3 regions of the Nitratireductor sp. ATLC21 genome follow, and region 2 is predicted to be linked to each of the others. Evidence: riboswitches for the same ligand, from Rfam matches in the RefSeq annotation. Region 2 holds a riboswitch; each other region holds the start of a gene.
What was found. Region 2 has a riboswitch for cobalamin ahead of cobW (cobalamin biosynthesis protein CobW). Riboswitches for the same ligand answer to the same signal wherever they lie in the genome.
Positions count from the first base shown of each region.

Region 1 (7,583 bases), on a different contig from region 2:
TGTGTTTCAGCTTCAACAGGCGGCAGGCGTTGTCAATTACGCCTTCGAGCGGATTGCGCTCGATGCCGGTGCGGTGAGCGGAGAGAATGTGAGCGTGGCCGTGATCGACACGGCGCTGGATGAGGCGCACCCGGCCCTTGTCGACCGTGTGGCACGCGTGTTTGACGCGCTCCCCGACATGGCGGTGAAAGACCGGGAGCATGGCACGTCCATCTCTGGGCTGATTGCTGGCGATGGGCCGTTTCGCGGCATGGCGCCCGGCGTGCGGCTTCTCCATGCACGGGCTTTCGAGGGCGGTATCTCCAGCACGAATGTGCTTCTGGCCGCACTCGACTGGGCGGTGGAAGAGGGGGCGCAAATCGTGAATATGAGCTTTGTCGGGCCGGAGAACCCGCTTTTCTCGTCCGCCTGCCGCAATGCGATGGCGCGGGATGTGGTGCTTGTTGCCGCTGCCGGCAACAATGGACCCGGCGCGCCTTTCGGCTATCCTGCAGCCTATGATGGGGTGATCGCCGTGACGGCAACGGATGTGCATGACCGGGTGATGGGAAAGGCCAATCGCGGCCGTTATATCGATCTTTCAGCGCCGGGCGTGAACGTGGTGGCGCCAATTCCCGGCGGCATGGATGTGGTTACCGGCACATCTTTTGCCGCTGCAATCGTCTCAGGCGCGATTGCCAATCTGATCCATGCCGGCGAGGACGCCGAGCCAGAGACGCTTTCGCAACTGTTGCGGACGACTGCGGTGGATCTGGGCCGACCTGGACGGGATGATGATTTCGGCGACGGACTTGTGAACACACGGGCGGCAATGGAAGGACGGACTGCCAATTAGCCGCCTGTGGAAGCCTTCTTGAGACCTACAGGCGCGATGACCAGGCCCTGATCGTCTTGGGCACGATGGGCTGTCACGCCGTAAATTATCGCAAGGTTTTCATCCGAGAGCACGGTTTCCGGCGTTCCAAGCGCAGCCAGCTTTCCTTCGTTGAGAAGCATGACCTGGTCGCACCATCGGGCGGCCAGTGTGAGATCGTGGAGCGAAACCAGAACGGTTCTTCCTTCGGCGGCCAGCCGTTTCAGCGATTGCATCAGCATGATCTGGTGCGCTGCATCCAGGCCCGAGGCTGGTTCATCGGCCATGAGAAGCGGTGTTTCCTGCGCGATTGCACGCGCCATCAGTACGCGAGCCTGCTCGCCGCCCGACAGCTCCGTTGCGACCCGGTCGGCAAGCGGTGCAATGTCTGCCATTGCCATGGCGCGGGCGATTGCGGATTCGTCCCGGGCGTTCGGACGCTGACCGAAGGCTCGCCATGGCAGGCGGCCAAGGGCCACCAGATCGCGCACGGACAGACGCCAGCCTATGGTTCTCTGCTGCGGCAGATAGGCGATGAGGCGGGCGCGTTGGGCTGGGCCGATCGCCGCGAGATCGTGTTCGCCGAGCTGCATGGCGCCCGCGGCGGCTATGTGCCCGTTGAGCGCGCGCATGAGCGTGGATTTACCGGCGCCATTCGGCCCCAGTAGACCGATCACCTGTCCAGGTTCAAAATCGAACCTGATGGCATCAAGGACCTGCCTCTTTCCAAGTACTACGCTCAGATTTTTGACCTGGAGGTTCATCACAGCATCTCCCGGCGGGCGCGGACAACGAGCCACAGGAAGAACGGCGCGCCGATAAGCGCCGTCAGAACGCCGACATTGAGCTCGCCGGCTGGCAGAACGATCCGCGCGGCGATGTCTGCCGCGAGGAGCAATGCTGCGCCGCCAAGGCCGGCCGGTAACAGGAGACTGCTTGGCATCCTGTTGGTGAGCGGGCGGATAAGATGAGGCACAACCAGGCCGATGAAGCCGATCGTGCCGCTCACTGCAGTGGCCGCACCGACGGAGAGTGCGACACCGGCTACAATCATGAAGCGTGCGCGGCCCATATGAATCCCGAGACTGGAGGCTGCTTCCTCCCCAAGTGAAAGCGCGTCTATCGCGCGGGCTGAGAGCGAAATCAGGAACCAGCCCACAGCCATCAGCGGCAAGGCGATCGCCACAAATTCCATGGACCGGTCTTTGAGAGACCCGAGCAGCCAGAAGATGATCTCGTAGGAGGCAAAAGGGTTGGGCGACAGGTTGAGAACGAGTGAGGTAAGCGCTCCTGCGAGACTGGAGAGCGCAACGCCCGCCAGAATAAGTGTAAGCGTTGAGCCCTGGCGGGCGGCGATCGCAAGCAAGATGAGAACTGCGAGGAGTGCGCCGAACAGCGCACCGGCGGGGAGGGCGTAGAGCGAGCTTCCGGCAAGCCCCGAGTAGAAGACCAGCACCGCTCCGAGCGCTGCCATGGAGGACACGCCGATCACGCCGGGTTCGGCCAGCGGATTGCGCAAAAACCCCTGAAGCACCGCGCCGGAAAGCCCGAGTGAAATGCCGATGGCGAGACCAAGAATGGCGCGCGGCAGGCGAATTTCGCGCATGATGATGGCCGCTGCCTCTCCTCCGCCAGCAAAAAGCCCGGCAACGCTATCTCCTATGGACAGTTCAGCTGGGCCAACCAATAGCGACACGACGAAAAGCGCGAGAGCCAGGAGTGTAAGCGATATGGAAAGCCTCATGGCGCGGCGCTTTCGGGGCAGGGGGCCATCGTGGAGCGGAGCGCTGCCAATGCCCGCACGGCTTTGATCACCAGGGGCGTTCCGCAAGACAGAGAGCCTTCAGGCACGAATGCGCCGACGCGCGTCTGCGGAAGAGCGGCTATGGCGGGATGACGTGGTACGTATTCTCCAAGCGTTGGCGCCGTCTGAGGTGTGCTCATGTTGATGACATCAGGTTGTGCGGCGATCACCTGCTCAAGCGGAAAGGGTGCTACGCCAACGATGCCCATTTCGGCGGCAAGATTGACAAAGCCCGCAGCCCGCATCACGGAATCGGCCAGCGTGCCGCGCCCCGAGGCGATGCCATTCTGATCATAGGCGATCATCGTCGGGTGCTTGCCGCAATGTCTGGCGGCAATCGCTTTGAGTTCGCTGGTGAAATCGTTTGCTATGGTTTCGGCTTTTTTCTCCTGTCCGATGAGCGCACCCATGCGCCGGATTTCACCGGGAATGGTTTCAAGTGTCTGCGCGAAGGAAAACTCTTCGACATGAAAGCCGAGACGTTTCAGCAGCGCGGTGGTGTTGTGCAATGAGTAAGTGCCGGTGACGACCAGGTCGGGATTTTCCAGAAACACTTCTTCTGCAAGCCCGTGATTGACCGGGTAGCCCTGCGCTTTCTCATGCAGCATGGAGAGGCTCGGTTCGCGCGCCAGAAAAGAGACGGACACCAGCTGGCCAGGTTCTGCCAATGTCATGGCAAGCTGGTCAGTGCACAGATTGAGCGACATGACCCGTTTCGGCATGGCTTCGACCGGCGCGACAAGCAGCGCGCCGGCCAGAAGAACAAGGCCGGAAAGGCAGGGGAGGCGTTTCCGGCGCTTCAACATCAGGGAGCGAACTTTGCCCGGAAGCCGGCAAACACGCCGAAGCCGGGTGTGCCATAGCCCTGAACGACTTCATATTTCTGATCGAGCAGGTTTTCGCCTCTCAGATAGAGTTCCGTGTTTTCGTTCGGCTTGTAGGCGATTTTCGCGTTGAGAAGAACGTAGTCATCCAGCGCCGAGCGCGGGCCGTCGACATAACCGTCCACCGTATCGAGAGCGATTTTCGCCGTTGCTCCGATCTCCCAGCGTTCGGCTGGACGGATGGTGGCGCCGAGGGCGATGTCGTGCTTCGGGATGCGCACTTCCCGCAGTCCGTCGGTCTGTGTTGCTTTCGTGTAGGTGTAAGCGCCACGCAGGTCGAGCCAGTCGGTTGCCGCGTAGGCAAAGGACGCCTCCACGCCGCGCGTTTTCACCACGCCATCGGTCTGGATGTTCTGATAGGTGACCGGGTGGTAGCCGATATAGTCCTCGACATCGATCATGAAGAAGGTGAGGTCGGTGACGAGCCTGTCATCCAGAAAACGCTGTTCGACACCAATATCAAAGCCGATGCTGGTTTCTGGCTTCAGGTTGATATTGCCATAGAATGGTGCGTAGAGCTCATAGAGGCTCGGCGCGCGATAACCCGTTCCGACCGAGGAGTGGAAACGGGTTCCGGTGCTGGCAAATTCGTAGGAGCCGGTGGCACGCCAGGATGTGTGACCGCCGAAGGTGCTGTGTTCGTCGTGGCGGAGGCCCGCTGTCAAAGTCAGCGCGTCAAACGGGCTGTAGATCGCGTCGATCCAGCCGCCGCCCATCGAAACGTTTTTATCGACACTTGCGGTAAGGGCGGTCTGACGCTCCCAATCCGCGCCGAAATTGAGCGTCAATTGGGGAGAGATTTCCAGAGAACCGAGATAATCCAGCTTGTAGCGCAATCCGTCAAAGGTTGAGGTGGAACCGAAGCCGCTGGTGCTTTCGCGGGCAGTATCGGATATCTGCGCGGACACCGTGTTGTTCAATTGCCCGTCAAACAGAGAGAATTCGGCACCAACCCGCCCGGCTGCCTGTCGAAACGTGCCATTCGCCGGGCTGTCAGCGATGGGATACCCATCATCCGTCTCCGTTGAACCATTCAACAAAAGCCCGCTGGCGAAGACGGCCAGATCGTCGCTGATCTCGTATCGGCCGCTGAATGTCCCGGTCAGATTGGTGTACCCATCATCTTCAACACCGGATGACGCCATTGAAAAGCCATCGGTGGTGAAGCCAGATAGAGAAAGGCCAAACTCGCCGCGGTCGAAACCGCCCGTCAGCGTGTAATTGCCAAAGCCGGTTTTGCGCGACCCGCCTTCGACATGAATGCCGTGTTCGATGCCCTGCGGAATGCCGCCAAGCGTCGAGAGATTGACCACGCCGGCAATTGCATCGGAGCCATAGAGCGTGCTCTGCGAGCCTTTCAGAACTTCGATCCGCCCAATGCCGCCGGAGAGAAGATGACCATAGGCGGACTGCACGGTGGGGCCCGAAACCTCCGAAATATCGATGCCCTCGAAGAGCGTCTTTACATACTGCCCGCGAAGGCCGCGCATGATCAGCGTGGTGGTGTTGCCCGGACCGCCATTCGGGGAGAGATTGAGACCAGGCAGTTGATTGAGATAATCCTGTACCAGTGGCAAAGACTGTTCCTCGATCTCATCGCGCTCGATGATTTCCACGGTCGAGCCCACTTTGGACGCCTCTGTGGGCGTGCGGCTGGGGGTGATGACCAGGGTGTCGAGCTCAAAGTCCTCGGCCTGCGTGGTGAGCGCGGAGAAGCCAAGTATCAGTGCGGTCGTGCTGGACAGGATAGAATTTCGGTGTCGGCGTGAATGCATGCGTGTGCTCCAGGACCAGGTTCTTAGGTGTGCTGGAGAGCGACAGACGCCTGAGTTCGGTCTCCCCGCCAGCGATGACAATCGCCACCACTGCGAGAAACACAGCCCCGGAAGCGTCCCGCATCCGGTCGGTGACGGCCTGAGGCAGGTTTCCTGGCTCGCGCTTCACTGGCTTCCTCGCCTTCCCGGGCCTTGCACCCAGTGGCATTCGAGGAGCCTCTGCGCTCACAGTTGCGGGAGCAGCCACGGCTTCGGTTCGAAACGACCGTTCCGTGTTCCCTTTTCTCTGGCGGATGAACACCCTGCCAGAGCACCTCAAGCGAACCGAAATCGCTTAGCAACTGGCCGTGACAGCGTCAATCGCAAGGTTGGCGCAGATCCCTGGAACGTGACTCCTGACGTCAGGGTTTGGCAGCAACGAAACGCATCTCTTGTTGCGAAATCGGCTCTTCATGTAATTTTTGCGGCAATGCTGTCGCAAATCCGTCATTGGGTTTGTCGAAAAAGTTGCAGAATTCCCTCCTCCAACCTCGAGGCAATTTTGACATCGGGGTCGGGATGGGAAATGCTAACGGCGAACCGAAAACGGTAAATAATGGGAGTGCGTCGATGACGTTTTTCAAGAGCAATGGCGAGAATGTGCCGGCACACGTCGCCGACATGGCGAATGAGGCACGTGCCGGCAGAATGGACCGGCGAGAGTTTCTTGCGCTCGCAAGTGCGCTCGGCGCATCGACAGCAACCGCCTACGGCATGCTGGGGCTCGCAGCCCCCACACACGCAATGGCGCAGGAGCCGAAAAAAGGCGGTACGCTGCGTGTGGCGATGTTCATCAAGGATCCGAAAGATCCACGCACGGCCGACTGGTCGGAGATCGCCAACGCCATGCGCCAGACGCTTGAGCCGCTGGTAAAGTACACGCGCGATTTCACCTTTGAGGGCAAGCTCCTCGAAAGCTGGGAAGTCAACGAGGACGCGACTGAGTACATTCTTCACGTGCGGCCGGGCGTGACCTGGAACAATGGCGACGCCTTCACCGCGGATGACGTGATCTACAACTTCAACCGCTGGTGCGATCAGACCGTGGAAGGCAATTCCATGCCGGCCCGCATGGCTTCGCTCGTCGATCCGGAGACCAAGAAGGCGCGCGAGGGCGCGATCGAAAAGGTCGACGACATGACGGTGAAGCTCAACCTGTCGGCACCGGATATTTCGATCATTCCGGGCATGTCGGACTATCCGGCCCTTATTGTTCACCCAAGTTTTGATGAAACGGGTCGCGATTTCGTTGCAAATCCCATCGGGACCGGTCCGTTTGAACTCGTGTCCTATGAGGTCGGCAACCGGGTGGAGCTGAAGAAGCGGGCCGACGGCAAATGGTGGGGCGGCGAGGCCTATCTCGATGGTATCGAGTTCATCGACTACGGCACGGATCCGTCCGCGACCGTCAGCGCCTTTGAATCCGGAGAAATCCACACGAACTACGAGACCACCGCCGATTTCGTCGACATTCTGGATTCACTCGGACTGGTGAAATCCGAGGTCACTACGGCGACAACCATCGTGGCGCGCACCAATGTCGACAACGCGCCCTATGACGACGAGAAGGTGCGCCGGGCGCTGCAGCGCGCCGTCGACAACACGACCGTGCTGGCGCTTGGTTACAACAATGCCGGCGAGGTGGCCGAGAACCACCATGTTTGCCCGATCCATCCCGAATATGCAGAGCTGCCGAAGCTCAAGCGCAATCTGGACGAAGCCAAGGCCCTGATGGAGGAAGCCGGCCAAATGGACTATGAGCACGAGCTCATTACCGTGGACGAGGACTGGCACAAGAACACGGGCGACGCCATCGCCGCCCAGTTGCGCGAGGCCGGCTTCAAGGTGAAGCGCACGGTCCTGCCCGGCTCCACCTTCTGGAACGACTGGACGAAGTATCCCTTCTCCATGACCAACTGGAACATGCGCCCGCTGGGCATTCAGGTGGTGGCACTCGCCTATCGCACCGGCGAGGCGTGGAACGAATCCGCCTATTCCAACCCGGAACTCGACAAGCTGATCGAGGAGGCGCTGGCCATTCCTGATCCCGACAATCGCCGCGAGGTGATGAAGAAGATCGAGGAGATCATTCAGAGTTCGGGCATCATCCTACAACCCTATTGGCGCAAGCTTTACAACCATTCCGTGGAGGCCGTGAAAAATCACGGCATGCACCAGACCTTCGAGATCGATCTGGAAAAGGTCTGGCTCGACGAGGGCTAAGACTG
Region 1 is NZ_JBXUOU010000001.1:1,005,680-1,013,262, reverse strand. It holds gene AC2CHD_RS04930 (S8 family serine peptidase) at 1-835, shown strand, start outside; gene AC2CHD_RS04925 (ABC transporter ATP-binding protein) at 832-1,617, opposite strand; gene AC2CHD_RS04920 (FecCD family ABC transporter permease) at 1,617-2,618, opposite strand; gene AC2CHD_RS04915 (ABC transporter substrate-binding protein) at 2,594-3,463, opposite strand; gene AC2CHD_RS04910 (TonB-dependent receptor plug domain-containing protein) at 3,463-5,316, opposite strand; cobalamin riboswitch at 5,443-5,649, opposite strand; gene AC2CHD_RS04905 (ABC transporter substrate-binding protein) at 5,926-7,578, shown strand.
Region 1: it holds a riboswitch for cobalamin, as region 2 does, so the genes downstream of both, AC2CHD_RS04910 (TonB-dependent receptor plug domain-containing protein) here and cobW (cobalamin biosynthesis protein CobW) in region 2, are expected to answer to the same signal.

Region 2 (7,583 bases):
GGCATAGGTGGGGCCGAGAATGCGGGCGGGGCCGGGCGCAAGAAGCGAGGCGACCAGCGGCAGAAGAAGCTGCGTTCCCGGCGCAGCGATGACATGGGCGGCAGACGGTGCGCCATAATATGCGGCGGCTTGCTCCGTCAGGGCGGCGATGTCAGCCTCTTCGGGCAGGCGCTCGACGGCGCTGGCAGGCAGGGGCGAAAAAGGATAGGGGTTCGGGTTGATGCCGGTGGACAGGTCGAGAAAGGGCGTCGGCGCGTCTGGAAAGAGCGCCGAAGCCTGTACGAGACTGCCGCCGTGATCGGTCACCCTATCCACCGCCCGGTCAGCCAGTCGAGGCCTGATGTCCATTCTGATCGCCCTTTCATCCATGCTGATCGAGCTCGCCATCGGTTATCCGCAGCGGCTCTTTCGCCTGATCGGCCATCCCGTCACCTGGATCGGCCGTCTTATCGCGCTGGCGGACGCGCGATGCAATGTCGAAACCCTTTCGCCCGGTGCGCGCCGCCTGAATGGCGCGCTCTCGCTGGCCGTCATTCTGATGCTCGCAGGTCTGGCGGGCTGGTTGATCCAGACGGCTCTTTCCGGCTGGGCCGGGCTGGTGATCGCTGCGCTTGTAGGCAGTTCGCTCGTCGCCCAGCGGAGCCTCGCCACCCATGTGAAAGCGGTGGCGGACGGGCTGGACGCCGGCGGGCTCGCAGAGGGCCGAAGAGCGGTTTCGCAGATCGTCGGCCGCGATCCCGAAAGCCTCGATGAGGCCGACGTTTCGCGCGCGGCCATCGAGAGCCTTGCCGAAAACTGCTCCGACGGCGTGGTCGCGCCGGTGTTCTGGCTGGCGGTCGGCGGGCTGGCGGGCGGTGCGTTCTACAAGGCTGCGAACACGGCCGATTCCATGATCGGCCACAAGACCGCGCGGCACCTTCATTTCGGTTGGGCGGCGGCGCGGTTCGACGATCTGATCAACCTGCCCGCTTCGCGCCTGACGGCGCTTCTCTTCATCGCCGCCGCCGTCTTCATGCGCGATGCCTCGGCAGGCGCGGCATGGAAGGCGGTGCGCCGCGATGCGCGCCATCATCGCTCGCCCAATGCGGGCTGGCCGGAAGCGGCCATGGCCGGCGCGCTCGGCCTCGCCCTTGCCGGCCCGCGCCGCTATGGCGGCGAGGTGGTGGAGGATGCCGTGATGGGGGATGGCGGCCGCCGCGCGGCCAATGCCGGCGACATCCGCCGCGCGCTCACGCTCTACCGGATTGCAGACGGGCTCTTGATCGGGCTTGTGGCGGTGGCGGCTGGGCTTTGGCAACTGTTTTGATCTCGTGGCAATGGCGTTGTGCGTGGTTCGACAAGCTCACCATGAGGATGGGTGGAGACCTGCAATCCTGTACATCAACATGGAGAACAGAGTTGCAGCGCATCCACCTCCCTCATGGTGAGCTTGTCGAACCACGCACCACCTCAAAGCAGGCGATCTAAAACTCGATCCCCTTCTGCGCCTTCACGCCAGCGGCGAAATGATGCTTCACCTGCCCCATCTCCGTGACGAGATCGGCGGCCTCGGTCAAGTGCGGTTTGGCGTTGCGCCCGGTCACCACCACATGCAGATCCTCGCGCCGCCCGGTGAGTGCGGCCACCACGCGTTCAAGATCGAGATAATCGTAGCGCAGCGCGATGTTCAGCTCGTCGAGAACCACAAGACCGATGCTCGGGTCGGCCATCAGTTCCTCGGCCTTTCCCCACGCGCGCTCGGCGGCGGCGATGTCACGCGCCAGATCCTGCGTTTCCCAGGTGAAGCCCTCGCCCATCGTGTGCCAGGAAACCTGATCGCCGAAGGCGGCAAAGGCATCCTTCTCGCCGCAGTGCCAGGCGCCCTTGATGAACTGCACGACACCCACCCGGCGGCCATGGCCAAGCATGCGCAGGGCAAGCCCGAAGGCCGCGGTGGATTTGCCCTTGCCCGGCCCCGTATTGACGATCAGAAGCCCCTTCTCGACCGTCTTGTCGCGCACCTCGGCATCCTGAACCGCCTTGCGTTTGGCCATTTTTGCCTTGTGGCGCTCGGCTTCGTTTGCGTCGATCTCTCGCATGTTACTTCACTTTCATGGGCAGGCCGGCAACCACCAGCGTGACGCTGTCGGCAACGGCGGCGATCCTCTGGTTCAGGAACCCCGCCTCGTCGCGGAAGCGGCGTGCCAGCGCGTTCTCGGGCACGATGCCGTAACCGACCTCATTGGAAACGAGAACCGTGGTTCCTTCTCTCGCGGCAAGGGCTGCAACCAGTCTCTCGGTGGCAGGCTTTGGATCATGGTCGTTCAGCATGAGATTGCTCAGCCACAGGGTCAGGCAATCGACCAGAACCGTTTCGCGGGCCGGCAATTTTTCAAGCACGCCCGGCAGGACGAGCGGGGCGTCGTGTGTCTGCCACGCCCCCTCGCGCCGGGCGCGGTGCATGGCGATGCGCTCGCGCATCTCGTCATCGAAGGCCTGCGCCGTGGCGATGTAGTGCCAGGGCGCGGGTGCGGCCTCGATCAGCCTCTCGGCATGGCGGCTCTTGCCGGAGCGCGCGCCGCCGAGAACGAAATGAAGCGATCGCATCGCTATTTTGCCGGCTCAGCCGACGAGATGCCCGGCAAGGAAGGTCACGCCAACGCCAAGGATGGCGGCACCGGCAAGCCGGGGCTGCATGGCCTCGATGGCCCAGCCGCGCGACTGGACCAGAAAATATGCGCCGAGCGCGATGGCGCTCTGGATTGCGGCGAGGCCGGCGAGATAGGCGATGAGCGGCGTCTCTTCGCTACCGACAATGGCCTCGCCGAAGGCATAGCCATGGAACACGCCGACCACCAGAAACAGCGCGAAGACGAGGATGTGATTCTCCACCGCCCGGCCGCGCGCCAGAAGCCAGCCGCCGGCAAGAACGCTTGCCGCAATGATGATTTCAGCCGCCGGCAGATCGAGCAGCATCAGGTGAAGACCGACGCCGATCAGCGAGCCGGCGACGAACAGAAGCGGCGCGAAAAGGCTCATGCCGGCGACAGCGGCAATGAGGCCGGCAGCGACGATGAAGGCCAGATGGTCAAGCCCGATCACGGGATGGGCGAGCCCTGATACCAGCCCTTCGTAAAGGGTGGTGGGCGTCTGCCCGTCCATGGCGTGATGGGCCCTGGCGCTGGTTGCGAAGAGCGATGAAAAAACGAATGCGGAAAAAATGCGTGCGATACGCGCGGTCATGTCCGGTCCTTTCCCCTCCACCCGAGGGATACGGTGTTTCTTTCATGCTGTCGGCAGGTTTCCTGGCTCACGGGTCGCAGCGTTTTCCAGCCTTCCCAAGGCAAAAAGCCTCAGTGGCGATCAGGAAAATGCTCACCGCTTACAGTTGCGGGGGCAGCCATGGCCTTGGCGCTTGAGCGCCGCACCATGTTCCCTCTGGTCCGCTTGCGCGGAACCGACAGCGGCCCGACCATACAGGAGTCGTCTCTCCCGGCAAACGCTTTCTTCACGCATTGACAGACATGCCAGGCGAGCCATAAATGCGAGGCAGACGGTCCTCTTCCCTCAAGGGAGGAGGCTAAGAGGGAATGCGGTGCGGGCCTTGCCCAATGCCGCAGCTGTCCCCGCAACTGTAAGCGGAGAGCGCACCTGACACGCCACTGGGGCAACGCCCTGGGAAGGCTGGAGAGCGCAGCGACCCGTGAGCCAGGAAACCTGCCGTCTGAAAATGAAATCCTGACCGCCTGGCGGGTGTCCCGGGCAAGGAGTGTGCATTGTGACTGCAGACAGCGCCACCGCGCGCGATCTCCCGACCATTCATGGTGTCTCCGCCAGTACGCGGCCGCGAAAGGCCCGTGCGCCCCTCGCCCGCATCCCCGCATTCACCACACTCCGTCTGAAGGATATCCCATGACCACGAGCTTCAATCGTGTGCCCTGCACCGTCGTGACCGGCTTTCTCGGTGCCGGCAAGACAACGCTCATCCGCAATGTGCTGGAAAACACCAAGGGCAAGCGGCTTGCCATCATCGTCAACGAATTCGGCGATGCGGGCGTCGATGGCGAGGTGCTGAAAAACTGCGGGCTCGACAATTGCCCGGAGGAAAACGTGCTGGAACTGGCCAATGGCTGCATCTGCTGCACCGTGGCCGACGATTTCGTGCCGGCACTTGACCAGATCCTCGCCCGCGAGCCGAAGGTGGATCACATCCTGATCGAGACCTCGGGCCTGGCATTGCCCAAGCCACTTGTGCAGGCCTTCCAGTGGCCGGCGATCAAGAATCGCGTCACCGTCGATGGCGTTATTGCCGTGGTGGACGGGCCGGCGCTGGCGGACGGCCAGGTCGCCTCCGACATGGATGCGCTCGCCGCGCAGCGCGCCGCCGATGATTCGCTCGACCATGACGATCCGGTGGAAGAAGTGTTCGACGATCAGGTGGCCTGCGCCGATCTCATCGTCTTGTCCAAGAGCGACCTTCTGGACGCGGAAGGCAATGAGCGCGCCCGCGCCCGCATCGAAGATCATCTGTCGCGCAATGTGCAGATCGTGCCGAGCGCCCATGGCAAGGTGGACCCGGCGCTGCTGCTCGGTCTCGGTCTCGCGGTGGAAGACGATATCGAGAACCGCAAAACGCATCACGACGACCCACATGACCATGAGCATGACGATTTCGACACATTCATTGTCGATCTGCCGCCGGTGCTGCGCCCCGAAGATCTGGAAGCGCGCGTCAATGCGGCGGTAGGCACCGGCGAGGTGCTGCGCCTCAAGGGTTTTGCGCATGTGAAGGGCAAGCCCATGCGTCTTCAGGTGCAGGCCGTGGGCCCGCGCGTTTCGCATCATTACGACCGCCCGTGGAAGGCCGGTGAAGCTCCCGAAACGCGGCTCGTCGTGATCGGCCTCAAGGGCATCGACCGCGCGCGCATCGAAAGCCTGCTCTCGGCCTGATCCGATGCACATCCTTGCCACCACCACCGCCTCTCTGGACGACCTGATCGAGCCTGTCGATCTGCAACAGTCGCCGGCGGATATGGTGGCGTTGTCGTTTACCGACAGCGATCTGGCGGGGATCGCCTCTGCGTGGCAGGCGAACCGCGAGGCCCTGCCCTCGCTGCGCCTTGCCGCCTTGCGTGACCTCAGACACCCCATGTCGGTCGATCTGTGGATCGACAACACGGCAGCGCACGCCCGCACCATTCTGGTGCGGGTGCTTGGGGGCTATGAGTGGTGGCGCTATGGCTGCGACCGGCTGGCGGAACTTGCGCGAGACAAGGACATCGCGCTGGCGCTGCTGCCGGGCGAATGCCATCAGGACGACCCGCGCCTTGCCGAGCGCTCCACCGTTTCGGCTGAAGCGCGCGCGGCGCTGCTTGCGTGCTTCCGCGAGGGCGGGCCGGACAATATGCGCGCGCTGACCATGCAGATGGCGCGCCTTGCGGGGCGGGAGCTCGAAGCGCCGGAAGCCAAACCGGTCGCCAAGGCAGGCTTCTATGCGCCGGGCCATGGCATCGTGGAGGCGGGCTTCTTTGCCGCGCAGCCCGGCAGGGCAATCGTTCCCATTCTCTTCTACCGCTCCATGCTGCTTGCCAGCGATGTCGCGCCCATCGACGCGCTGGTGGAGGCGCTTGAGGAACAGGGCGTGTGCGCCGCGCCGGTGTTCGTTTCCAGCCTGCGTGACCCGGTTGCCCCCGGTTTCGTGCGGGATGCCGTAGAGACGTTGAAGCCTGAGGCGCTCATCACCGCGACGGCGTTTTCCAGCGGCGCGGAGCCCGGCGAAAAAACACTGTTCGACCGCTTTGGTGTGCCGGTTTTTCAGGTGGTCACCGCCACCACGCGGCGCGAAGCGTGGCAGGAAGGCCAGCGCGGTCTCGCGCCTGCGGACCTCGCCATGCATGTGGTGCTGCCGGAACTCGATGGCCGGCTGATGGCCGGTGCGATTTCCTTCAAGGACGAGGCAGCGCTGGACGAAGGGCTTTCCTTCGGCGTTCAGCGCAACCGGCCCGAACCGGAGCGCATAAGGCAGGTCGCGGCAAGGATCGCCGCGTTTCTGAAACTCGGCCGCACACCGGCGGCGGAGCGCCGCATTGTCGTTCTCATCCCGGATTATCCGAGTGCGCCCGGGCGCACCGGCTATGCGGTGGGGCTCGACGTGCCATCGAGCGTGCTTGCCATGCTGCATGACCTCGGTGAAGCGGGTTATGCGGTTTCTGATGTTCCGGAGACTCCAAGGGCGCTGATGCAGCGGCTTGAACAGCCATCGGAAGCGCTTTCGCTGGATGAATACCGGCAGGCCTTCGATGCGCTGCCCGAAGAGGCGCGCGAAACACTGCTCGCCACATGGGGACCGGCGGAAGACGATGCGGAAGATGACTTCTTTCCGTTCCGCGCGGCGCGATTTGGAAATGTCACCGTGGCGCTTGCGCCCGACCGGGGGCGCTCGGCGGACCGGCGCGTGGATTATCACGACCCGACGCTTGCGCCGCGCCATGCGCTTGTCGCCTTCGGTCACTGGATGCGGGAGGCGCTTGATGCGCATGCGCTGATCCATGTGGGTGCGCATGGCACGCTGGAATGGCTGCCGGGCAAGACCGTGGCGCTGACGGAAACCTGTTTTCCGGAGATCGTGGCTGGTGCGCTGCCGGTGGTCTATCCCTTCATCGTCAGCAATCCGGGCGAAGCCGCGCAGGCCAAGCGCCGCATTGGCGCGGTGACGCTTGGGCATCTGACGCCGCCACTGGCGGGCGCAGGGTTCTCGCAGGATCAGCAGGAACTGGAACGGCTGGTGGATGAATATGCGCAGGCCGACGGGCTGGACCGCCGCCGCCGCGACCGGCTGGCGCAGCTGATCGTGGAAACCGCCGAGCGGACGGGCCTCACCCGCGATGCCGGCGTTGAGGACACGGGCGACACGGATGCAGCGCTGATGCAGATCGATGCCTGGCTTTGCGATCTGAAAGATTTCGCCATCAAGGACGGGCTGCACATTTATGGCCGGGGCAGCGGCATGGATGAAGCGCCCGAACGACGCGCCTGCGCGGAGAGCGAGAAGCGTGCGCTTCTGGCCGCACTCGATGGCCGGCACATCGCGCCCGGCCCCTCCGGCGCACCGGCGCGGGGGCGCACCGATGTTCTGCCGACCGGCCGCAACATCTTCACCGCCGATCCGCGCACCCTGCCGACGCCAACCGCAACCGCACTTGGCAGAAACGCGGCGGATGAGGCCGTGCGCGGCTATCTGCAGGAGCATGGCGACTGGCCGCGCTCGCTGGTGATCGACCTGTGGGGCAGCGCCAGCCTGCGCACTGGTGGCGAGGAGATCGCACAGGGGCTGGCGCTGATGGGCTGCCGCCCGCAATGGGATCAGGCGACCGGCCGTGTGACGGGCATCGAAGTTTTGCCGCCGGCCAGCCTTGGCCGCCCGCGCATCGACGTGACGTGGCGCATTTCCGGCCTGTTCCGCGACATGTTCCCCACCCAGATCGCGCTTCTCGATACGGCGGTTGCCGCCGTGGCCGCGCGCGACGAGGACGACAGCGAAAACCCGTTAGCCGCCGCCGCCCGAAAAGCCGGCAAAGCGCCGGCGCGCATTTTCGGCTCGGCTC
Region 2 is NZ_JBXUOU010000004.1:192,764-200,346, reverse strand. It holds gene cobD (threonine-phosphate decarboxylase CobD) at 1-348, opposite strand, end outside; gene cbiB (adenosylcobinamide-phosphate synthase CbiB) at 341-1,306, shown strand; gene cobO (cob(I)yrinic acid a,c-diamide adenosyltransferase) at 1,464-2,078, opposite strand; gene cobU (bifunctional adenosylcobinamide kinase/adenosylcobinamide-phosphate guanylyltransferase) at 2,080-2,586, opposite strand; gene AC2CHD_RS18890 (HupE/UreJ family protein) at 2,602-3,222, opposite strand; cobalamin riboswitch at 3,258-3,456, opposite strand; cobalamin riboswitch at 3,517-3,718, shown strand; gene cobW (cobalamin biosynthesis protein CobW) at 3,892-4,929, shown strand; gene cobN (cobaltochelatase subunit CobN) at 4,934-7,583, shown strand, end outside.

Region 3 (7,583 bases), on a different contig from region 2:
GACAGGCAGTTCCAGCGGTGCGATCACCGTCCGGGCGACGAGATCGGCACCAATAGTGAAGCTTGCGCCCAGCAGTGCCACCGCAGGCAATGCGCGTCGATGATCCGCCCCGACAAGAAACCGCACGATGTGCGGCATGATGAGGCCGACAAAACCGATGACCCCGGCCACGGCGACGGTGATGCCGATAAGCGCTGCCGCGAGCACGAACATGGTCTGGCGAAAGCGCTGGACATTGAGGCCGAGCGCCACCGCACTCTCGTCTCCCGCCATCAGGAGGTTGAGCCGTCGGGCCTGCACCAGCATCACGCCCAGCCCAATCGCCAGTGCGGCAAGTGGAACGGGGATCAGTTTCCACTGTGCCGTGCCAAACCCGCCCAGCGTCCAGAAAAGCACCCGTGAGGCAAGCTGCGGATCGGGTGATGTAAGCACGATCAGGCTTGTAAGCGCACTGAGGATCGCGCTCATCGCCACACCGGCCAGCACAAGCCGGGTCGGCGTTATATGTCCGCCCGTTCGCGCCACCCAGAACACAGCAAAGAGCGTGACAAGCCCGCCCAGAAAGGCCGAAATGTGCAGTGTGAACACGCCGAAGCCCAAGAGCCCCCAACGCATCACCACCACCGCTCCCGTTGCCGCACCGGACGAAACACCCAGAATGCTCGGGCCCGCCAGCGGATTGCGCACGATTGACTGGATGGTCATTCCAGTAACACCGAGGCTTGCGCCGACCAGAGCCGCAAGCACGACGCGCGGCATGCGGGTTTGGACAACGATTGTCTCATGGACGGCGCGCCAGTAGGGCTCCACCAGAGTGTCGCCGAGAGCGAGATTGGCAAGGATGGCAACGGCCGTCCCGCCGGGAATGGGCACGGAACCGAGCATCAACCCGGCAACGGCCACACTTGCAAGCAACGTCGCCATAAGGAGAATGACCAGAGCGTAGCTCGAAGCCCCGCCAACCACCGAGGGTGCGACGCTCATTGACCGAATGTTCACCCCATGGGTGGGTGGCGCTGACTGCAATACTGCCAGCAGCGCTTCATGGCTGTCCGGATCGTTCTGCTTCGGGACGGGTGCGTGCATGTTTCGGTTCCGCCCGGCCCGTTAATCGCCCATGCGGTCGGGGTGGAAGGCACGCGCCAGCTTCTCCACCGCATCAATGGAGCTCGGTCCCGGCTGTCCCCAGACGGAATCGATCGTCACGAACCTCTCGCCGGCAATGCCCGGCACACCCTTCACCGTCGGGTTGGCTTTCAGGGTCTCGATCCGGCCCTTGCCCAGTTCGCCGGCCGGATCTCCCACCACCTGCCCGCCAGCGGTTCCGGAATAATAGACCACGATGTAATCGGGCGCGCGCTCGGCAATCTGCTCCCAGGAGACCTGCCCATAACGATTTGCCACGTCGCCAAAGATGTTTTCACCACCGGCCCTAGACACCACGTGCGACAGCATGGTGTTTCCGAGAACAGCACGGGGCGCCGATTCGCCGCCATTGAAGATGAACACCGGCAAGGCCTTCACGCCAGCAAGCTTCTCTTCCACGGCGGAAAGCCGCTCCTCGATGTCGGTGATCAGCGCTTCGCCACGCTCCCGAACGCCGAATATGGCCGCCACGGATCGGATCTCTTCATAGAGCTCATCGAAACCGAATTTTCCAAGATTGCACCCTTCGGTGTTGAGCCGTGTTTTCATGCCCAGATCGTGCAACTGGTCGCGCGTATGACGGCTCTCGCTGAACCCGTCAGGATAGCCGGCATAAACAAAGTCGGCCTCCACCTCGATGAGTTGCTCCGTGGTGGCGACGAGCGGCGACAGCACCGGAACCTGGTTATAGGCTTCCTCATATTGCGGGCTGATCTTCAGGTTTGCCATGTAGGAGGTGCCCGCCATGCGCTCCTCAAGACCAAGGGCAAGCATCAACTCCGTGGCATTGTTGCTGAGCGTCACGGCCCGCGTCGGGGGTGCTTCATAGACTGTGGTGACCCCGCAATTCTCGTCCGTATAAGGAAAACCGGGTTCGCCTGCGAGTGCAGGGGCCGAAATGATGAAGAGGCCTGCGGCAGCAAGCGCGCGGAAACCCGCAATACGGTTCATGAAAAATCTCCTTGGAAAGCCGGCTCATAGGCGGCGTTGTCTGATGTAGATGAAGAGGGCAACTGCCCTTCCAGATGCGGGAGAACCTCTCTGGCGAAGAGCTCCATCCCCTGGAGCGCCACATCGTTGGCGATCAGGCCGTTGGCGCTAAAAAGGCAGCGTATGCTTTGCGATCCCGTGCGTGCGGAAAGCGCCTGCAGTTGTGAATGGCAGTCTTCAGGTGTTCCCGCGATGGTGAAATCGGCCAGCATTTCAGTGCGGCTGCGTGGCTTTGGCGGCTTGAGCCCGCGCGACAGTGCCCGTTCGGCGCGGCGCCTGTTCAGCACCTCCAGGAGTGTGTCGACCCGGTCGTTGGCCTCAGCACGCGTCGGTGCGATCACCAGGTATCGCGAAAGCGAGGAGGCTTTGAGGGCCGCGCGGGACCCGCCATGCCGGTCAAGCGCAGCATGAAGCACGGGCAATTGCCGCGCCTCATTGGGCTCCAGGCTGAGAAGCAGCGGAAAGCCGTGCCGCGCGGCGATGTCGACGGTTTCTTCCGAGACGCCAGCAACATAGATGGGTGGATGCGGCTTCTGAACCGGAGGCGGCCCCACTGCGACATTGGAGAATGTCCATGGACCGCTATCGGCGGAGCAATGTGGCTTTGTCCATGCCTCAATCATGATTCTCAGTGCTTCGCAAAAGCGCGGATGCGCTTCGTCCCGCTCAATCTCCAGCGCGCTGAATGTTGAAGGTTCCGTGCCTCGTCCAATGCCCACATCGATCCGACCGCCGCTCTGAAAGTCGAGCTGCGCGATCTGTTCTGCCAGAAGAAGCGGGTGATAGAGCGGCAGGACGAGGATCGACGTGCCGAACCGCAGGCGCTCGGTCCGCGCCAGAATGTCTGCCCCCAGCAGCAGCGTGGAGGGATAGGGCAGCGTGTCGCGGGAGAAATGGAATTCATTAAACCAGATACCGCCAAAGCCCAGCGCGTCGGCGCGCTCTACGAGGCGCATCAGGGCGGCATGATCGCCCAGCGTCCCTTCGCGGGCGAACCCAGCCAGATCAACGCGCATTCAAGGCACCCCCAGAGAGAAAATCACAAGATCGGGGATCATTTATCCGAAATGGTATAACATATCGAGTCAAATCGAACGTGAAACACCATTTCGTCGCCGGCAAGGCCGTGCCTGCATGCATGCTGGTCCTCCTGCCGGCGCACCTCGTCCGGCGTTCATGGTCAATGCATGAGGCAGGTCTCCTGGCTTGCGGCTCGGACGTTCCCTCCGCCTTCCCGGCTTGCGCCAGTGGCATTGGAAAGAACTTGCCGCTTACAGTTGCGAGGGCAGCCCCGGATTTGATCCCCAAGGGAGATCGCACCGGGTTCCCTTTTCATCCGCAGAATGCGGAACCGCATGCACCAGTGACCCTACCGGCGAAGCGTGCGCAGCGCAACACGCTCAACCATCGGGAAGCGGTTATCCCGCCATGGATTGTCAGCAGGGACAAGCAGGTTCTGCGAAAGAGAAACGATGCGTCAATCAGCCGGCGCGGTCTGCAAGAAGCCGGGCGGTAAACAGATCCAGATGAGCCCCGCCGACATTCTTGCACACGGTAATTTCTTCTTGTGATTGTCGTCCGGTTTTCCGGCCGGCGCAGAGATCAAAGAAATCGGCCTGCACGTCATCCCAGCCAATCACGCCGGCGCGGACCGGACGCGCCAGATCGCCCGCCCCCTCCATGCCCTGCCTCGTGTCGACAAAGATCGTGCCGCGTTTCATGGCATCATCATCCGTTTCGCGCATGTGCGGAAGGTAAGCGCCCACGAGGTCAAGATGGGCACCCGGTTTCAGCAAGCGCCCCTTCACCAGCGGTTCCTCCGCCATGGTGACGCAGGAGATGACGTCGGCCAGGCGGACGGCTTCGTCGAGGTCGTCGACAGCCTCGGCGCTTGTCGGGCCCTCAATCGACAAGGCAAGCGCTTTCGCCCGCTCATGCGTGCGATTCCAAATCAGGACACGCTTTATGCCGGGCCGGGCAGTGCAGTGGGCCTCGATCATATGTGGCGCAAGCCCGCCCGCCCCGACGACCAGCAACGTTTCTACATCCTGCCTTGCCAAAAGCCGAGCGCCCAGGGCGGAATCGGCGGCTGTCTTGCGAAAGGTCATGGCCTCGCCATCGGCGGCCAGAAGGGGGGTACCGGTGCGGGCATCAAACACGCATACGAGGCCCTGCACCGAGGCTTGTGGCGGCGTGAGGGACAGATTCTGAGGGAATACCCCGACCATCTTGACTGCGATGACATCCTTCTGCTGCCAGCCGACAAGGGTCACGAATTTGTTCGCACCGCCGTTCGGCTCGTCCGCAATCAGGTTTGCCGTCTCCGGCATGACGCCGCGGTGCGCCTGTTCGAGCGCATCGATCAAGGAGGCGTAGTCGAGGGTTTCGTGCACGGATTGAGCATCGATGTATCGCATGAGACGTCTCAGAACAGGAGGTTGGGCAGGGCTGTGACCAGCGGCGGAAAGAAGGCCAGAAGAAGCAGAACCGCGATAAGCGCCGCCAGGAACGGTAAGGCCTCGCGGGTGTATTCCTCCACCGAACAACGGGTGATGGCGCAAACCGTATAGAGAACCGTTCCAACCGGCGGCGTCAGCGACCCGATGGTTGTGTTCAAAACGAGGAGCACGCCGAAATGGACGGGATCGATCCCGAGCAGGCGCGTGACCTCGAGAAGCAATGGCGCAAGAATGACGAGCAGCGCCAACCCTTCCAGAACCGTTCCAAGAGCAAGCAACCCCAGCATGATGATCAGAAGGACCACATGCGGATTGTCGGAGACAAGCAATAGCGCACCGACGATCTGCTGGGGAATTTGCTCCAGGGCAAGGATCATCGAAAACACGCTTGCAGAGGCGACGATGAACAGAACGCTGGCAGTGGTGTGGGCGGATTCGCGAAGCAATGCATAAGTATCTCCGAGGCCCATCCCCCGGTAGATGACGAGGCCGACGGCGAACGCATAGATGGCCGCGATCGCGCCCAGCTCCGTGGGTGTGAACCATCCAGTTCGCAAACCGAAGATGAGCATGACAGGCATGGCGAGCGCCCACAGGGCAGCACGGCCACGGCTGAAAACTTCGGTCGCGGGTGCCCTCGTCTCGCGTTCCGGCCGGTATCCGCGGCGCTTGGCAATCAGTCGCACCGTCAGCAACAAAGCGCCCGTGATCAGGAAGGCCGGAACGACCCCACCAAGGAAAAGCCGCCCGATCGAAGTGTTGGTGAGCAAGCCGTAGATGATGAGGCCAATGCTTGGCGGCATGATCGGCGCAATGGCACCGGATGCCGCACTGATGACGGAGGCAAAACCGTTGGAATACCCCTTGTCGCGCATGATCGGAGCAATCGTGCGTGCATCGATGGCTGCGTCGGCATTGGACGATCCAGACATTGCGCCCAGAAACAGCGAGTTCATCACTGCCACCTGCGCCAGACCGCCCCACCAATGCCCCACCAGCGCATTGGCAAAACCATAAAGGCGCTCGGCAATGCCGCCACGGGCCATGGCTGCGCCTGCGACCACGAAGAAGGGGACGGCCAGAAGCGGAAAGGATTCCAGTGCCGAGGACATGCGTTGAGCCACAATGCTTGCCATCATCGGGTTCACGGCGAAATAGGCGACCGATGTTCCCAGCAGAACGAAGGCGATCGGTGTTCCGAGAACAAGAAGCAGCAGGAAGACAATCGCAATGAGGGTCAAGGCCGATCCTCCGGACCCGCCTTCAAACGCTCCCACGCCTGTGTGATCTGAACGAGGATCAGCACGGCCATGGCTGCCAGGAGTCCTGCAGAGACGATCCATTTTGGCCAACCCAGAGCGAGAAAGCGTGTAAAGCGCGCCGTGGCGATCTGTGCCTGTGCGGCATCGATCACCGCGAGTGCAATGACGGTGACAATGACGTGGACCAGCAACTGCACAGCAAGGCGCCAACGGGGTGGCAAGCGGTTGGAGAAAAAGCTCACCCCAAAGAGCTGGCCATTGAGGGCCGCCCCGACGACGCCGAACCACACGACACCGGCAAAGGCCACCAGCGCGAGATCATGCGCTGCGTGAAAGGTGAGGCCAAACAAGCCGCGCGCGAGAACATTGGCGCTTACGACCAGCAGAACAACGCCCAGCAGAATGGCCGGGATGACCGAACCAACAACGGAAAAGAACCTGTGCAGCACTCCCCTCACCTTTCCTCCCGGGATCCCCTCGCCCGCATTGTTATGTTGTCAGGTCAAGTGATCGGCGACGATGTCCCGCTGTTGAGAACACCGCCGCCGTTCACTTGGGGTCGATGGCAATCACGGATTGCCCCAACACACCACCGACCCTCAAGCGACCCTCAAGTCAATTTTCGGTAGCGGCGGCACGGACCTTGTCGTAGAGCCCTTCAGGCCATTGCGGAAAGCTATTGTAGAAGCCAGCCGTCGCTTTGCGGTAGGCATCGATGTCGGCATCGTGGAACGTGACGCCAGCGGCTTCAAACTCCTTGCGGATCTCCGCGGCCTTCTCTTCCGACAGAGTTGTCAACTCGCGCCCGCCCTGACGGAACTCCTCCACGAGAATCGCGCGGTCCTCATCGCTGATGGACTGATAGGCAGCCTCACTCATCACCCATCCGGTGAAGAGGTTGAAATGCCCGGTCAAGGTGAGGTGTTTTGCCGGTTCATACCAGCGGCTCGCACGAAGGCCGGTCAATGGCGCCTCGGCAGCTGTCACAACGCCCTGCGACAAAGCCGAGTAGACCTCCGCCGCCTCGACCGTCGTCGCAATGACCTCAAGGGGTTCGAATGTCTTCAGCCATGTTTCCACCGGTGGCACCCGCATCCGCACACCTTTCAAATCGGCCGGCTCCACATAGGGTGCATCACCGATCATGTGACGGGGCCCATCAAACCAGTTGATCGCAAGAACCCGGATTGCCGCCTTTTCAGCCAACTGGTCATAGTAGCCCTGCATCAGGTCCGAATTGGCGAGGCGCTCCCCCTGTTCACTGTCGTCAATGATGAACGGGCCTTCAACGACGGACAGTTCCGGCACGCCGAAAGTGGCCATGAAGGAGGCCGAGGTAAAGGTGATTATGGGTTGCCCCTGGCTTGCCTGCTCCAGTGAATCACTGGTCGAGCCAAGCTGCCCCGAAGGAAAAAGCTGGAAGGCGACGCGGCCTTCAGTACGCTCGGTGATGCGTTCGGCGACCTTTTCCACCATGACAACCGAATCCGCTGTGGGCGGATTGACCGAGGCAATGCGCAAGGTGACTTCCGCAGCATGAGCGGCAGGTAAAACCGCCATCGCCACGCCAACTGCCATGCTGCCCAGAATGGTTCGACGTTTGATCAAGTTCATGTTTCTGTTCCCCATGATTGCTCCTCCGTTTTGGCGCGCCCGTCTCATGCAATGGGCGCCTTCTCCCTGCGTTCGCGGCGGCAATGTTTCCGCCGCCGCGCTCAGATTTTCC
Region 3 is NZ_JBXUOU010000002.1:64,101-71,683, reverse strand. It holds gene AC2CHD_RS08045 (FecCD family ABC transporter permease) at 1-1,086, opposite strand, end outside; gene AC2CHD_RS08040 (ABC transporter substrate-binding protein) at 1,108-2,097, opposite strand; gene AC2CHD_RS08035 (LLM class flavin-dependent oxidoreductase) at 2,094-3,152, opposite strand; cobalamin riboswitch at 3,311-3,507, opposite strand; gene AC2CHD_RS08030 (ornithine cyclodeaminase family protein) at 3,618-4,553, opposite strand; gene AC2CHD_RS08025 (TRAP transporter large permease) at 4,562-5,836, opposite strand; gene AC2CHD_RS08020 (TRAP transporter small permease) at 5,833-6,306, opposite strand; gene dctP (TRAP transporter substrate-binding protein DctP) at 6,473-7,471, opposite strand.
Region 3: it holds a riboswitch for cobalamin, as region 2 does, so the genes downstream of both, AC2CHD_RS08035 (LLM class flavin-dependent oxidoreductase) here and cobW (cobalamin biosynthesis protein CobW) in region 2, are expected to answer to the same signal.